Regions from separate parts of the Clostridium sp. HMP27 genome, predicted to be linked through region 2. Evidence: riboswitches for the same ligand, from Rfam matches in the RefSeq annotation. Region 2 holds a riboswitch; each other region holds the start of a gene.
The links. Region 2 has a riboswitch for S-adenosylmethionine ahead of DP68_RS04555 (M20 family metallopeptidase). Riboswitches for the same ligand answer to the same signal wherever they lie in the genome.
Positions count from the first base shown of each region.

Region 1 (5,991 bases), on a different contig from region 2:
TGAAATCTCTAAGTTTTGTAGTAGCTTTTAAGCTATCTCTAGTTACTTCTTTAATTTTTGACATATCATCAAAAAGTTTTAATGCTCTCTTATTTAACTCATCAAATTCATCGCCAAACTTATCAGCCATTTCAATTAATACTTCTTCTGTTGGATCTAACATTCCCCTTATAAATTTTGAGTGTTCTGCCATAATTTCATTCCAGAAGCTTTCCTGTTTAACGATTTCTTTATTTATGTCCATATCAACTCTTTTTTGTAGCTTTGTAAGCATACTAAAATAAAACAATGCTTCTTCTAGCACATGTTCTGTAAGTGCAGGGTAAAGTCCTATAAACATCTTGCATTTAAAAACATTTTCTTTTAGCGTTGATTTTATTTTAATAACGGTATTCATGACATCCATGATTTTTTGATTTAATGAAAATACTTTTTCGGTAAGTCCTTTAGTAGTCTCCATAGCATTGAATTTAGGGAGTGCAAGTTCTGCCTTTGTAAATTTTGTGTCAATTGGTAAGCCGGTATAAAATTCTGTAGTGTCTTCAGCTTTCAATGTATATTTTGTAACTATATCACCAGTTTCGTCCACAGCTGGAGATATAACTCCTCTTGATAACATTATTGTATGTCCAAGCAACTTTTCAAGATTGGATTTTAAAGTATTAATATTACCCATTAAGTAAGCGTCTTTAGGCATAAGGAAAGCACTTACAAAGATTAGATGTTCCTTCATTATTCGTAAGAAGAATAAGTTTAGTTCTAATGAATTTTTTACAAATTGCTCGTTAGAAAGCATGATTTTCTCCTTTATTTTATAACTTACATAATTAGTATATTTGAATAGGTTACTAAAGGTTCATCATATTATAGAAATAGTATGATATTTTAAGATAATGTTGAACCTACCGTATAGAATTTGCATCTAGGAAAGCGTTCATTTCGCTAACAGTGGCTAATATTTACAAATTCAAAATGCCTAAGCATCCTAAACTCGCTGTGGCTCAGACAGTAGGAGGCTCTATACGGTATTTTAAATTTATAAATAAAGTCACTCTGGAGCTTATTCAATGCTTTCTACTATGAATTCTGTATTGTAGAAAGCATTGAACAAGCAATTAGAAGCTTTTATCTGTCAACTTAAATCAGCGTAAAGAACTTTCTGCTGTTTGAGCGTAAGCGAGTTTAGAAAGTTTAGGAGATTTAAATTGACAGATATTGGAGCTCATTTGCGTAGTGAACGCGTTGCATAATTTATAGAAATCTATGATTTTATTATAAATTAGCATATCTCAGTAAGCTGAGATGTTTCATTAACAATGCAGAACCCATACGGAAGATTTAACATTAAAAACGTCGCAATATCCTGTTAGTTATACTGACTATCTTGAAACCCAGACTTCGCATCCTTCAAAGGGATTAGCAGTTCCAATATAGAGTTTACCATTCTTTGAAGGAAGTAGATTTCTCAAACCATAATTACGAGGATTTCCAAGGCCGTTTAAACTTATATATCTCCAGTCAGAGCCATCATTGGAAACCCATAAGTCCCCACCAAAGGTACCTTTTATAGTAGCTAAAGATTGTATAAGGGATTCTATTAGTGGTGCATAATTGTAGTCGAAGTCTAAGGAATCAATATTTAAGGCTGCCTGATTTTCTGTATTTGAGGCAGATAATCTTGATATAATGCTAGGAAATCTTGCTATTAAAGTTTTCAATAAAGTGGCAAATAATATTGAATCATCCCAGGTGCCTAAATACAGCCTATTGTTATGAACATCAAGCTGCCAGCAGTAAGCATTAGAAATATCCCAAAGACCAGCTGGAATATTGGGTCTTCTAATTCCTCTAGTAGTTGGATTTGTAGGAGAAATAGCTTCATTTCCTATAACTACCTTCCAAGCGTCATTAGATGAAACGCGTATAAGATCAAAGCCTTTTGGGGGAACAAACCTTTGGCTAGGGTCTATACTGAAAACTCCAAACCATATTCCTGTTCCAACGTATAAATCTCCTTTGAAAGCTTTCATGCTTAAAGGTAATTGATTTAAGGCTTCACCAGCACCTTTATCTACAACAAGTTTCCAATCATCCTCTATAGGGGATACTCTATTAGTTCTCCAAACTTCAAATCCTCCAGGAGGAGCCGTACCAATATAAAGATGATTATTAAAGCTTTCCATTGAAGCAATTTCTCCACGAGGATTATTTGCTCCTGTTCCTATTTGAACTCGTGTCCACCCATTTTCAGGTTCGTTTGTTTCATATAAAATAGTCTCTAAACTTCCGCCAAGTCCTTTCATTACGCCTAAATACATTCTTCCGTTATGCTCTACCATGGCTCTTGCTGTGTCGCCTTCTGTAAGACCATCACTTACGTCCTCCCAGTTTTCACCATCTTCGGACATTAACATTTTGACTGCAGACGAGAATGAATTAGCAGCAGCTAATAATACTTTTTTTCCTGATGCTGTAGTGAAGTTAATCATATATCTAAAATCGCCTATGCCATCTTGAGGATTAGACTTATAAACTTGTGTCCAATTTTCAGATCCATCTTTGTTATAGCGCCAAATTTCAGCTCCTGGGTTTATGGAAGGCCTTGGGATAAATACTTCGGGTATATATTGTTCAGGTAGATTAAAGACGAATCTTAAAACTGTATAAACTATATTTTTTCCTACCCCAACATATATATAATCGCCTAATTCCCCCATAGCCCAGGCATAATTATTCTGATGTCCTAAATTACGGTCTTCATAAAAACCATTAAAAGGTGTTATTTTTTCAAATCTATTCATAAACATCACTCCTTATATGAGTTATGCATGATTTACATGATTTGTAGAAATCTTTGATTTCGTTGCAAATCAGCACATCCCAATTCATTGAGATGTTTCCATATAAAATTAAGATAACATCCCAAGCTTGTACTATAATATATGATGGAGAATTGATAATGTCACATTTTACAGAATCATTAGAAAAAAAAGTTATTGACAACCTTTGACTATGGTAATATAATAAAAAACAATAAAAGCGAATAGGACTTATCAAGAGTGGTGGAGGGACTGGCCCGATGAAACCCGGCAACCAATATATATTATTGTGATATATATAAGGTGCTAAATCCTGCAGCGTAAGCTGAGAGATGAGGGTAGACGGGATCTTTTCAGACCTAAGGTTATCCTTAGGTCTTTATTTTTTTATTAGATAGTAGGGGGTGCAGCAATGATTGAAATAAATAATGTTAATAAGTTTTTTGGAGAAGATCAGGTTTTGCAAAATGTAAGTATTACTATAGAAAAGGGAGAAATATATGGAATTGTAGGACACAGTGGGGCAGGGAAATCAACACTTTTAAGATGTATAAATGGACTTGAAGGTTATGATTCAGGAAACGTAATAGTAAATAACAAAGAAGTAAAAGAGCTTAAAGAAAGAGAACTTAGAGAGTTTAGAAAAAACATAGGTATGATATTTCAAAATTTCAGTTTGTTAAATAGAAAAAATGTGTGGCAAAATATAGCTCTTCCTATGGAAACCTGGAAATATAGTAAGGAAGATATAAATAAAAGAGTAAGAGAACTTTTATCTCTTGTAGGATTAGAGGATAAGGCTCAAAGTATGCCAAAGGAGCTAAGTGGAGGACAGAAGCAAAGGGTGGCAATTGCAAGAGCATTAACTCTTAATCCGGAAGTTTTATTATGTGATGAAGCTACTTCAGCATTAGACCCTAAGACAACAAAGTCCATTTTAGAATTATTAAGAGAGATAAATAATAAATTAGGCATAACAATTGTAATAGTAACTCATCAAATGGAGGTTATAAAAGAAGCTTGCTCAAAAGTTGCATTAATGGAAGGTGGAAAATTAATTCAATCTGGAAAGGTAGAAGAAGTATTCCTAAATCCAAGTAAAGATTTAGAAAATCTTTTGGGAGAAGAAGAGATATTGCCAGAAGAGGGGATAAATATAAAGTTATTCTTCCCAAAGGAGATAAGTAAGAGTTCTGTAATAACAGCTATGGCTAGAGAACTTAACATAGACGTGTCCATTGTTTGGGGAAAACTTGAGAAGTTTAATGGAATAGTACTTGGAAGCCTTGTAATTAATACTACAGAAGATAAGAAGAATCAAGTTACTTCTTATCTAGATAAAAAAAATGTACATTGGGAGGTGCTATAAAGTATGGTAACTCAAATATTACTTCCAGCTTTAGGTGAAACTTTAATCATGGTTTTAATTTCTACAGCTTTAGCAGTATTAATAGGATTTATACCAGCAATTATAATGATAATAACAGCTAAAGATGGATTAAAGCCAAATGAAGCAGTTTATAAAATTTTAGATACAATAATAAACATTTTAAGATCATTTCCTTTTATAGTTTTGATGGTAATACTTATACCAGTGACAAGGTTTATAGTAGGAAAGTCCATTGGAACCCCTGCTGCAATTGTACCACTGACTATAGGTTCAGCACCTTTTGTAACAAGAATTATAGAAGCAGCTTTAAAAGAGGTGGATAAAGGAGTGGTTGAAGCTGCAAAATCCTTTGGGGCCAGTATTTCACAAATTATATTCAAAGTAATGCTGCCAGAAGCACTTCCTTCTATTGTATCGGGGATAACTCTTACAGTAATTAGTGTAGTAGGATTTTCGGCAATGGCAGGAGCTATTGGTGCAGGTGGGCTTGGATATGTGGCAATAAGATATGGATACCATATGTTTAGAAATGATGTTTTGATAGCTACAGTAATAGTTTTAGTAGTTTTAGTTCAAGTGCTTCAAAGCATAGGAACTTTAATATATAAAAAAGTAAACAAATAAAAATATTTTAATAAATAGGGGGCATTTTATAATGAAAAAGAGAATATTATCAGCAATACTTGCAAGTACAGTAGTTTTAGGGGCAATTGGCCTAACAGGATGTGGCAATAAGGAAGCAGCTCAGCCTGCAGAGAAAAAGAAGATAGTTGTTGGGGCAACTCCAGAACCACATGCACAAATATTAGAAAAGGTAAAACCTATACTAGAGAAAAAAGGTTATACTTTAGAAATCAAGGTGTTTGATGATTATGTTATTCCAAATACAGCAGTTGAACAAGGAGAATTAGATGCAAACTTCTTTCAACATATTCCTTACTTAGAGCAATTTAATAAAGAAAAAGGTACTCATTTAGCTTCTGTTGCGAAAGTTCACTTAGAACCAATGGGAGTATACTCTGATAAAATTAAAAATTTAAAAGATTTAAAAGATGGAGCAACAATAGCAGTACCAAATGATTCAACAAATGGATCAAGGGCTTTAAGATTACTTGAAAAAGAAGGAATTGCTAAGTTTAAAGAAGGAGAATTAATCACTAAATTAGATATTACTGAAAATCCTAAAAATATAAAAATAGAAGAGTTAGAAGCAGCTCAGCTTCCAAGAACTTTAAAAGATGTTGATGTAGCAGTAATAAATACAAACTATGCTCTGCCAGCAGGATTAAATCCAACTAAAGATGCTTTAGCAATTGAAGCAAAGGATTCACCATATGCTAACATTATTGCAGTAAAAGAAGATAATAAGGATAAAGAATATATTAAAGCTTTAGTTGAGGCTATTAACACACCAGAAATTAAAAAGTTTATAGAAGAAAATTATAAAGGGGCAATAATTCCATCATTTTAAAAATAAATTCGCCTTTAGAATATATTCTTTGTAATATGACAAATAATAAGGTATACTAGAGATATTGTATAAAATCAAATTTTGGAGGCGGTATTATTAGTAAGGATGTTATGCTAAACGAGCAGATTAGAGAAAAGGAAATTAGATTAATTGATGGAGAAGAAAGCAAAATTGTAAGCACAAGAGATGCTTTAATGATAGCTGAAGAGAGAGAACTAGATTTAGTTATGATTTCTCCTAATGCCAATCCACCTGTATGTAGAATAATGGACTACAGTAAATTCCTTTATGAGCAATCTAAAAAGGAAAAG
Region 1 covers NZ_JMFY01000015.1:14,535-20,525, forward strand. The annotation lists gene DP68_RS07310 (DUF2935 domain-containing protein) at 1-796, opposite strand, end outside; gene DP68_RS07315 (hypothetical protein) at 1,380-2,801, opposite strand; SAM riboswitch class I at 3,048-3,158, shown strand; gene DP68_RS07320 (methionine ABC transporter ATP-binding protein) at 3,232-4,188, shown strand; gene DP68_RS07325 (methionine ABC transporter permease) at 4,192-4,833, shown strand; gene DP68_RS07330 (MetQ/NlpA family ABC transporter substrate-binding protein) at 4,865-5,680, shown strand; gene infC (translation initiation factor IF-3) at 5,791-5,991, shown strand, end outside.
Region 1: another riboswitch for S-adenosylmethionine. It lies ahead of DP68_RS07320 (methionine ABC transporter ATP-binding protein); the one in region 2 lies ahead of DP68_RS04555 (M20 family metallopeptidase).

Region 2 (5,991 bases):
AATATTAATACGAATTGAAAATGCTAGACCTGGAGTATGGCAGTTTGTACTATATGGGGATCTTGTTTTAGATGGAAGATATGATGCATGGCTTCCTCAAAAGCCATTGGTTAGGGAAGGAACGAGATTTTTAAACCCTACACCCTTTGTTACAATTCAAACACCAGCTACTGCAAGACAAGTACTAGTAGCTGCCTTTTATAATCAAAATACTAATGCAATAGTTGTGGAATCTGGTAGAGGGTATACTAGGGATGGAAGAGTAGTTCCTAATGTAGCGGCTGGAGGCATAAATGCTAAAACTACGGCAGTAGGAGGAGGAGTTACTACTATTAGTGGCAGCAGTGTAGCAGCAGCAGTTTACGCTGGAGCTTGTGCCCTATTATATCAATGGGGATTAGTAGATGGTAATGATCCAAGTCTTTTTGTAGGAAAGATGAAGACTTACTTTATAAGAGGGGCAAGAAGAAGGCAAGGGGATATCTATCCAAATCCTGAATGGGGTTATGGGCAGTTAGATTTAGAAAGGGTTTTTGAAACAATCCGTGCTGGAGGTAGGGGGCTAGATGAAACAATGCTAAGAAGTAGAAATATATCAATAAAAGAAGATTGTATAGAGTGTAATATAGGTGAAATATTTTTAAGAATACCAAAAGATATATAAAGTCGCCATTTAGGCGACTTTATAGTTTAAAGCAATATCTTTAAAAACGCATCTATTTCCCGGGAATTCAGATATATATCTCCGATTAGTCCATGTTTTAAATCAGTTTGCTTATTTGTATGAAAGTCAGAACCAGCAGTATAAAATAATCCACTTTCAATAGCTATTTTCATGAAAAATTCCATATCACTAGGTGTATGTGTAAAATGCTTTGCTTCTATACCATCAAATGGCATATTAATAATTTCTGTAAGACAGTTCTTATTTATAAGAATGGGGTGAGCTAAAACTACTGTTGCTCCAAATAGCTTTAACGCCTTAATTCCATCATCAACAGATAACCTATGGCTATTTTTATTATAACTGCTTTGTAGATTTATTAAGTGTTTTGCATCATTTCCTCTATGATTTTTTACAAGGTTTAGGAATCTCTCAAAGGTTTTATCCTTATATCTATCATCTTTAAAGTAACCTAAAATATGAACACTCTTATTTTTATAACGTGAAGATAATTCAACCCCTGGAATTACCGTAATTCCAAGTTTTATACCTGCTTCAATGGCTTCTTCAACACCTAATATAGTATTGTGGTCTGTGATAGATATTATATCCATATGTTCATTGCTTGCAAGGCTTACTATTTCACTTGGAGTAAGGTCGCCATCGGATGCTGTAGAATGTATGTGAAAATCACCCTTATAAAACATATTAAAATCCTTTAATTAATTATTATACATTTATAGTATTAAAAAGAATTAATAAAGGGTACTAGAAATCATAGATATTATAACAAAAATATAGATTATAAATATTAAGTTTAATATTTATCTATAGCTTTTCTCTAATTATAGGCATACTCATGCACCTTGGACCGCCACGTCCTCGTGATAACTCATAGGATTGGAATTCTAACACTTCAACGCCATTTTTGCGAAGTGCTTCATTTGTAACATAATTACGATCATAACAAATTACTTTCCCAGGAGAAATAGCCAAAGTGTTACTTCCGTCACTCCATTGCTCTCGGCTAGCAGCAATTGGATCTCCGTTTCCACATCTAATTAAGTTTACCGCAGGTAGACTTAAATGTTTTTTTAGTATATCGCATAAGTCATCACATTCATAAGTAATGCTTATCTCATTATTTTTGCTTCTAGTTATTCTATATACATCTAAAGGATCCTCAATTCCTGGATATATGCTAAACTTATCATAGTCTACCATTGTAAATACAGTATCTAAATGCATATATGCCCTTGCTTTTGGAATATCTAAGGCTAAAACTACTTCGAAGGGTTCATCTGAAGCTAAGAGTTTATGTGATAATCTTTCAATAGCCATTGGATCTGTTCTATCGCTAATACCTATAGCTAGTATTTTGTCAGAAAGAACTAAAATATCTCCACCCTCGATAGGATGTGTCTTATCACGGTTGTACCAACGGCTTACATCTTTAAATCTAGGGTGATAATTAAAGATATATTTAGCAAATAAAGTTTCTCTATTCCTTGTGGTATTTGCCATCACATTTAAAGAAATCCCTCTTCCAATTGAGGCAAATGGATCCCTTTGAAAATAAAGATTTGGAATAGGATCCAAATAAAATGGGTAAGGATTTTTAACCATATCGCCTAGTGATTTAGGCTTAATATGCCTAAGTTCCTCTTTACGTACTCCAGATATACATTTTCTTATAAGTTCATGAGGGGAATATGGGTTAAATAATTCCATAATGGCTTCTTGCAAGCCCCATGTAACTACACCGCCTTCCTCCATAAACTCTGTCAAAAACTCTTGCCTGATTTGTGGATATTGTAAGATTTCTGCCATCAAATCTGTTAAGTATAGGACCTCCACACCTTCTTTTTTTAAAATATTGGCAAATTCAGTGTGCTCTTTGCGAGCTTGTTTTAAATAAGCAATTTCATCAAATAAAAGTCTTCTTAAATAATCTGGCACTATATTTTCAATTTCTTCCCCAGGGCAGTGAAGTAGTACACATTTTAGTTTTCCTATTTCGTTGTAAACAGAAATACTTGGGTTAGAATACATAGGCTTCATCCTTTCTATTATCTATTCTAACCATTAGTTTATCAATTCAATAAAATATTATGCTAATTTATATTTACATAGAAATGGATTAAAGATTAATTGGATTTAATTCTATTAAATTCAGATGTTATTTTTTGTAATTTATCTTTATTTGTAATCAAAGTGAGTCCAGTAATTGCTAGAGCTTTTGCACCGATAATTAATGCCTCATCGGCTTCCTTAGAAACAGATGCTTCACAAAATTCAGGGGTATGTCCTACTAAGGTATTACCACCAATTTTTATATGAGGATGTATAGTAGGAACAACCTGACTTATATTTCCTGCATCTGTTGACCCTAATCCCTCTTTTGCCTTGGTGCTTATTTCTAAACCAAGCAAGTTAGAACTTTCAATAAATAGTTCATCAAAACTTTTATTGATAAGAAAGTTGTCAACTTTATTTTGAAAGGCTATTATATTTAGTTTCGCACCAGTGGCAAGAGCAGCACCTTGCGCAATGTTTTTAATTTTAGAGGTAACTTCATCACAAATTTTTCTAGTAGCTGCACGAATAAAAAATCTTGCTTTTGCATAATCAGGCACTATATTTGGGGCATCACCACCATGAGTAATAATTCCATGTATGCGTACATCCGTAGGCACATGTTGCCTTAAGGCATTTATACCGTTAAAAAGCTGAATAACCGAATCTAGGGCATTAATACCCTTTTCAGGTGAACCTGAGGCATGGGCTGATTTGCCTATGTATTCGAAATCAAGTGGGTCCACAGCTAGAGAATTTCCAGTTACCCCTGTTGTATTTGCTGGATGAATTATCATACAAGCATCTATACCCTGAAGCAAATTATGATTAACAAAACTTGCTTTGGCACTTCCATTTGGTCCACCTTCTTCTGCAGGAGTACCTAGGACTACGACTTCTCCACCTATTTCATCTAAAAGGCATGAAAGGGAAATAGCGGCTGCCGTACTAATTGTTCCAATCATATTATGCCCACAGGCGTGTCCTAGTCCTGGCAAGGCATCATATTCTGCTAAAAATCCTATAGTAGGACCTCCAAGCTTTGTTGATTTTTTTCTTGCTATAAAGGAAGTATCATGACCTGCTACAGCTCTTTCTACAGAAAAACCTGAATCAGCCAAGGTATCTGCAAGAAGTCTAGATGCAAAAAACTCTTGATTACCTATCTCCGGATTATCATGAATTTGATGACTTATTTTTATATATTTATCTCTTTCATTGTCCAATTTATCAATAATGCTTTTTTGATAGTTATTTAATATTTTACTCATTGTAATAGTTCCCCCTTTTTATAAGCATATAAAGATACTAGTCTTTATAAACTTGCGATAATAAAATTAGATAAAATAAAAATCTTCTTCCTAGATGGAAGAAGATTTTAAAACATAAACTCTTATAAGAGCAATATTTAAATTTAACACCTTCCCTCATCTACCAGAACAAACTTCTGTTGGATTTAGCACCATACAGGCTAATGATACCTGCTGGTTGCTGAGACGTCATAGGGCCAATCCCTCGGTCTCTCTTGATAAGGATACTTATTAACTTTTAACTTTATCATGACAAAGATTAATTGAGTAAGATTATATATGCATAAGTAAGAATTGTCAACAAATTTATAATGTTTGTTGGATTGACGGTAATGTATGATTATTACATGATTAAATAAAAAATTTTGTGAATTATGTTTAATTTAATAATTTATTTTTCAATACTTTCCCCAAATATATTAAAGTATATTTATTATATGAATAGCAAAAAAAGTTTATTTTTCTATAAAAAATTTTATTGACATTTAAAAAAGATGAGAATATAATAAGTCTCAAGCAGAAAATGCTAACTTAAAAATCGAATATAGATCCTTATCTAGAGAAGCAGAGGGACTGGCCCGATGAAGCTTCAGCAACCAGCAATGCTTATTTGCAAAGCAAGGTGCTAAATCCTGCAGACATTAGTCTGAAAGATGAGGGAAGGTAATAGTTTAAAAGCGGTCCTTCCATGGGGCTTTTTTTATTGAAGTTATCCTCTTTCTCATCTGGGAAAGAGGATTTTTTATTTTATTTGGGGAGGGAAATGAATGATTTATTTAAAGGATGTTAAAAAAGTCTATGAAACTAAAGAGCATAAGATAGAGGCTGTGAAGGGAGTGAACTTACATGTAGAAGCTGGCAAGATAATGGGAATTATCGGATATAGTGGAGCAGGGAAAAGTACTTTAATTAGATGTATTAATTTACTTGAATCTCCTACTTGCGGCGAGGTAATTGTAAATGGGAAAAACCTCACAAAGTTATCACCGAAGGAGCTTAGAAAAACTAGGGAAAAGATAGGTATGATTTTTCAGCACTTTAATCTTATGAGGAGTAGAAATGTATTTGAAAATGTAGCCTATCCTCTTAAAGGAAAAGGTCTTACTAAAGAACAAATAAAGCAAAAGGTAGAAAGCCTTTTGGAATTAGTGGGATTAAGCGATAAAATAAAGGTTTATCCTGGAGAGCTAAGTGGAGGACAAAAGCAAAGAGTTGCCATTGCTAGAGCACTAGCAAATGACCCACAGGTGCTTTTATGTGATGAAGCTACTTCAGCATTAGATCCTCAGACAACTGGATCCATTCTAAAGCTTTTAAAACAAATAAATGAAGAATTACGACTTACAATAGTTATCATTACTCATCAAATGGAAGTTGTTAAAGAAATATGCCATAAGGTAGCAGTAATGGAGGGGGGAGAAGTTATTGAAGAAGGAGATGTTCTTCAGATATTTATAAATCCTAAGGCACAAATGACTAAGGATTTTGTATCTACAGTATTTCATTATGATAAGATTTATGAGGTTTTAGATAAGGAGTCCTTTATAGGAGAGCTTACTGAAGAGGAAGTGATTGCAAAGATATCATTTGTAGGTCAGAAATCAGGCCAGGCCTTTATTTCAAAGGTTTCTAGAAAGTTTAAGGTTGATGCAAGCATTTTATTTGGTAATATTGAAATAATTCAAGAAGTACCTATAGGAAATTTAATTGTCAAATTTAATGGTTCTAAAGAAGGAATAATTCAATCAATGAGTTATTTAAAACAAAATGATATTTATGTGGAGGTGATTAAAAATGCTGGAACTTCTGAATACCTTTATGCCGAATGTAGTAGAACTCTTTCCTGATATGATGAAGGCATTAGGCGAAACCATACTTATGGTAGTTATAGCAGGAAGTATTTCAACCGCTATAGGAATAATAATAGGAATAATTATTGTG
Region 2 covers NZ_JMFY01000008.1:29,454-35,444, forward strand. The annotation lists gene DP68_RS04540 (S8 family peptidase) at 1-664, shown strand, start outside; gene DP68_RS04545 (PHP domain-containing protein) at 691-1,371, opposite strand; gene arcA (arginine deiminase) at 1,493-2,716, opposite strand; gene DP68_RS04555 (M20 family metallopeptidase) at 2,812-4,011, opposite strand; SAM riboswitch class I at 4,165-4,275, opposite strand; SAM riboswitch class I at 4,600-4,710, shown strand; gene DP68_RS04560 (methionine ABC transporter ATP-binding protein) at 4,818-5,897, shown strand; gene DP68_RS04565 (methionine ABC transporter permease) at 5,845-5,991, shown strand, end outside.

Region 3 (5,991 bases), on a different contig from region 2:
CTTTACTATTTTTATAGATAAGGAGGTATCCCTAAGAAGTATACATCCAACTAGTTTATTATCTTTAAAGAAAAGCTTTTTATATATCTGATTATCTTCATTATTATAAGATAAAACATCACATTCATCATCAAAATATCCGGAGGAAAAAAGATTTGTATCCATTGAGGAGAAAATTGTAGATGAAACAAAATCTTTAAATATTAACTCATCTCCAGAGGCATTTATACCGGCAACTTTGCCCATTTGAACAGCAGCAGGCCAAATGCCATAGTTTCTACCGTTTAATTCTGCTACATCTCCGCAAGCATATATATCAGGTATGTTAGTTTCCATTTTTTCATTTACTACTACAGATTTATCGGTCTTTATTCCACACTTTTCAGCCAATTCTTTGTTTGCTCTTATTCCAACAGAAAATAATACCATGTCTGTATCAAGGATAGTGCCACTTTTTAGTTTTATATTAGTTACATTATCATTTCCGAGTATTTCAACTAGGGAGTCACCAAGAATTACATTAATGCCGCAATTACTAATTTGATTCTTAAAAATTTCAGCACCTTCTTCATCTAATTGTCTAGGTAAAAGTCTTTGGAAAAATTCCACTACAGTTACATCAAGTCCTAAATTTTGTAATTCCCATGCAGCCTCAAGCCCCAATAGACCGCCACCCATAACTACAGCTTTTTTACAATCTTTTGCATAACTTATTATTTTATCTGCATCATTTATTGTTCTTAAGGAAAATACTCCATTTTTGTCAGTACCAGCAGTTGGTGGGATGAAGTTACGTGCACCATTTGCAAGTATAAGTTTATCGTAATTTAAACAAGAGCCATCAGATAAAACTATCTTATTTTCTTTGGTCAGAATACTCTCTACTTTAGTATTTAGTTTTAAGTTTATACTATTCTCTTCAAACCAATTTTTATTTTTTAAATATAATTTTTTATCAGGAATCTCATTAGCAAGATATTCAGAAAGAGAAGGTCTATAATAGCTATAATAACTTTCCTCTGAAATCATTGTTATGTAGGCTTTTGAATTTTTCTGCCTTATAGCATCTGCAGCATAAAATCCAGCAGCGCCATTTCCAATAATAATAAAAGTTGTACCATTAGCTTTATTGTTCATATGCTCAGCTCCCCATAGTTTAATTTTAACCCTAAGATTATTATACACTAATAATTATCAGATAATGATTAAGAAAGTAAACTTGAAAGAATTTTGTGATAAAAGTTTAATTGATGGTTAATACTGAATAGTTACTAGTCATTATTGAAATTTCACTAAGGTGAAATTTCTTCCTTTAGCAGGGCTACTTACATTTTTAATGTTAAATATTATAGTATGGGATTTGCATTGTAGAAAGCATTGAACAAGCATTAAAAGCTCTTTATTTCTGATGTCAAAACACCGTTAAGAGTCTTCTACTGTCTGAACGATAGTGAGTTTAGAAGGCTTAGGTGGTTTAACATCAGAAATATTAGAGCTTTTTTACGAAGTGAAGCTTTCCTAAATAAAAATTCCATACTATATATCAACATTATCTTAAAATGTGGTAATTTTTAAAGGATTGACAATAGATTAGTTTGATGATAAACTATCCTTAAAATTTAATAGGAACTTCTTATCAAGAGTGGCGGAGGGACTGGCCCCATGAAGCCCGGCAACCCAGATACATTTGTTTTAATACGTTTGTTTTGAAGGTGCTAAATCCAGCAGGTGAATACCTGACAGATAAGGGGAGAAGTGTAACTTCTTGTGTCTGTCGGCAAGGGGTTTTTTTATTTTGTAAATTAATTTTAAATAGTCATTATGGGAGGATATTAAATGAATAATTCAGTTGAAAGAAAAGGTAAGGCGACAGCATTACTACCACTAATAGTTTTTGTAGCGATATATTTATCAATAGCATTAGTTACTAATGATTTTTATGCTATGCCTGTTACTGTTCCGTTTTTGATTGCTGCAGTGGTAGCGTTACTTATGAATAAAAAAGAAAGTATAAATGACAAAGTTGAAATATTTTGCAAGGGAGCAGGGGATTTAAATATTGTACTTATGTGCTTAATATTTATCTTAGCAGGAGCCTTTGCACAAGTTGCAAAAGATATGGGAGCAGTAGAATCTACTGTTAACTTAGGACTTAAAGTGCTTCCAAGTAATATTTTAATTTCAGGGATATTTATAATTGGATGCTTTATATCCACTTCTATAGGAACTTCTGTAGGAACAATAGTTGCACTATCTCCGATGGCTGTAGGAGTAGCTGATAAGACTGGAATATCAGTGGCTTTAGTGCTAGGATCAGTAATTGGTGGAGCAATGTTTGGCGATAATTTATCAATGATTTCTGATACAACAATTGCAGCTACTAGAACTCAAGGGTGCGAAATGAGGGACAAGTTTAAAACTAACTTCTTTATAGTACTCCCAGCGGCAATTATTACAGCAGTGATATTTGCAGTAATTACATCAGGTAATAATGCTACTTTATCTGGAAACTATCAGTATAGTATTGTAAAGGTACTTCCTTATTTATCTGTACTTATAGCAGCACTTTTAGGTGTAAATGTAATTTTAGTTTTAGTGGGTGGAGTGGCGCTTTCAGGTATAGTAGGAATTGCTACTGGATCTATGGGAGTTATAGCTTTTCTTCAGTCTATAGCAAAGGGAATAGCAGGTATGTCAGAACTAGTGATAGTATCACTTGTAATTGGAGGAACTGTAGAACTTATTAAACACAATGGAGGTATAGATTTCTTACTTCATTTTATAACAAGCAAGGTAAAATCGAGAAAGGGTGCCGAGCTTGCTATAGGACTTTTAGTTACTTTAGTAGATGCATGTACTGCTAACAATACTATAGCTATAGTAACTACAGGACCTTTAGCAAAAAGTATATCTTCAAAATATAATATAGAGCCACAAAAAACAGCTAGTCTACTAGATACTTTTTCATGCTTTGCTCAAGGAGTTATACCATATGGAGCACAGTTATTAGTTGCATCAGGTATTGCAGGCATTTCACCATTTTTAATAATGAAGTATTTGTACTATCCATATTTAATTGGGATATCTGCAGTTATTGCAATAGCATTAGGATTCCCTAAGATAAAGAATATGGAGGCAGGGGCTCTAAAAAAAGTAATTTAATTGATAATTAGAACTAAGTTATTACTTTGAGTGCAAAATTATATTGAATTTTGCACTCTTTTAATTTCTAATATAATATAGAATATGGGAAAATAACATAGTGGGGTGGATGGAAAATGATAAAACTTCAATCAAGAACAAAAGGATTACTGCTTGTTATCATAGGAGCTATGCTGTGGGGAATATCAGGTACTGCTGCTCAATATTTGTTTCAACAAAAGGGGTTTAGCCCTGAGTGGCTTGTTGTAATTCGTTTATTAGTATCAGGAATAATTTTGTTAACATACGCAATCATAAGAGAAAAACAAGACATATGGAAGATTTGGAAATCTAAACATAACTGTTACAGTCTTATAATTTTTAGTGTTATTGGAATGTTAGGTGTACAATATACATACTTTGCTGCCATTAAACATGGCAATGCAGCAACAGCAACTATACTACAATACCTATCACCGGTGATAATTACTTGCTATTTAGCTATTAGGACTAAAAAAGTTCCAAGTATAAGGCAAAGCTTAGCTATTATCTTTGCCATGTTAGGAACATTCCTTATAATTACAAAAGGAAATATCTACACCATATCTATTTCTAAATTAGCATTATTGTGGGGAATTGGTTCAGCTTTTACATCAGCTTTTTACACGTTATATCCCCATGAATTACTTGGTAAATGGAGATCTACACTTATAGTTGGATGGAGTATGCTTATTGGTGGAGTAGCTTTTAGTTTTATCCATCAGCCCTGGAACTTTGTGGGACAATGGTCCATTAATTCTATGGTTGCTGTTATGTTTGTAGTATTATTTGGCACCCTTGTTGCTTTTTATTGCTACTTGGAAAGTTTAAAATATATACAGCCAACAGAAGCAAGCGTATTATCCTCTATGGAACCTTTATCCGCTGCGGTTTTATCCGTACTGTGGCTAAGAGTTCCACTTGGCGTTGTAGAATGGTTAGGAATAGTGTCTGTTATAAGTGCTATTATAATTTTATCTAATGTAAAAAAATAGGCGTCTGATATATGTTATACTTAAACTTATTAAAAGTAATATATTGCTAACAAGTGTAAGAGTTGTACTATTCTTTATAGCTGCTGCTATTATTTTATTAGAGTAAATCAATGTAATAATTACATAATTAATAACAAACAGGGGTTTAATGTAAGTTTTAAATCTATTATAATACTCAAATGTAAAATATTACATAAAAAATTTAAAGTAGAAATTAACTTAATTTACACTATAATTCGACATGAAAAAATCCAGAAAAATACAGTTATTCCCATTGCATGGATAAGTATTCACTATTAGGAAGTGTTTTTTACCTTCTTTGTCATATTAGGAAAATAACTTGTCCAAACCATGGTTCATAAAATGACAGGTTTCTTTCATCTTAAATGTTATTATATTAATATAACTTAGCGAGTGGAGGGAAATGAATTATGATAATAGTTGAAAATTTATCAAAAATTCATCAAGGAGAAGATATGGAAAAGACTTATTTTTATAGATTGATAAAGGATAAATTTAATCTTAATTATGGAGATGAACTAATAGAAGTACAATCCTATGGAATAGAAATAGAAAGACAGGATAAGGTAGAGGGAAATATAGTAAATATAGAAAGAGATTATATAAAGAATATAAGTCCTCAAAGACATAAAGTACATAGCCTTTTGAAAGTGCTGCACGACAACACTGTGTCACCGATACATCTTATAGATATAGCAGGGGATTATGTAGACGAGTATATTAGTGATTTTGATAACGTATTAAGAGAAATAGCAACTAACTAATAATAAAAAACTAGAGGCCAACAGCCAGGAAGCAGAAATAAAAAAATGGTTGTGGACAGATAACATAAATATAAAATTTAAATTTGATTATTTTATTATAGGATTTATTATGGGGATTAATTAATATAGAATTAATGATAAAATAGAGATATATATCTCTATTTTATTTTTATATAAAAAGGCGGTGACAAATATGATAGGGGGAACGGGCATAGACATAATTGAAATATATAGAATAAAGAATGCCGTAATGAAAAATAATAATTTTATATATAAGATATTTACACAAAGAGAAATTGATTACTTTAGATCAAGGAATTTACTGTCAGAGGTGGTTGCAGGTAATTTTGCTGCAAAGGAAGCCATAGCAAAAGCGTTAGGAACTGGATTTAGAAAATTTTCCTTAAAGGATATAGAGATTCTTCGTGATGAACTTGGAGCACCTGTAGCATTTTTACATGGAGGTGCAAAAGAACTTGTAAAAGAGCCATATAAGCTCCATGTATCAATATCTCATAGTAGAGAAAATGCTATAGCCTATGCAGTTTTGGAGGTGTATTAATATATGAGAATAGGTACTGCAGAAGTTATGAGGAAAATTGATAAATACTCCATAGAAGTTTTAAAAATACCTAGCATAGTGCTTATGGAAAATGCTGCACTTAAAGTTGTAAAAAATATTGATATTGAGAATGTGCAGAATTGCTCGATTATATGTGGCAAGGGAAACAATGGTGGAGATGGGCTAGCAGTAGCCAGACATCTTCATGTAATAGGAAAAGATGTAGGTGTATTTTTGTTAGGAGGAGAGCGGGGAATTTCAGGAGACTCTCAAATTAATTATAATATACTTTTAAACATGGGAGTTAAAATAATATCTATAAATAATATGGAAGATATAAATGAGATGAGAGAGTACTTAGAACAAGCCGATATTATTGTAGATGCCATATTTGGAACGGGTTTAAATAAAAATGTTGAAGGCATATATAGTGCAGCTATATCTGTAATAAATGAAAGCAATTCCTATA
Region 3 covers NZ_JMFY01000019.1:18,569-24,559, forward strand. The annotation lists gene DP68_RS10985 (FAD-dependent oxidoreductase) at 1-1,137, opposite strand, end outside; SAM riboswitch class I at 1,631-1,750, shown strand; gene DP68_RS10990 (Na+/H+ antiporter NhaC family protein) at 1,837-3,162, shown strand; gene DP68_RS10995 (EamA family transporter) at 3,279-4,175, shown strand; gene DP68_RS11000 (DUF6514 family protein) at 4,607-4,960, shown strand; gene acpS (holo-ACP synthase) at 5,154-5,522, shown strand; gene DP68_RS11010 (bifunctional ADP-dependent NAD(P)H-hydrate dehydratase/NAD(P)H-hydrate epimerase) at 5,526-5,991, shown strand, end outside.
Region 3: another riboswitch for S-adenosylmethionine. It lies ahead of DP68_RS10990 (Na+/H+ antiporter NhaC family protein); the one in region 2 lies ahead of DP68_RS04555 (M20 family metallopeptidase).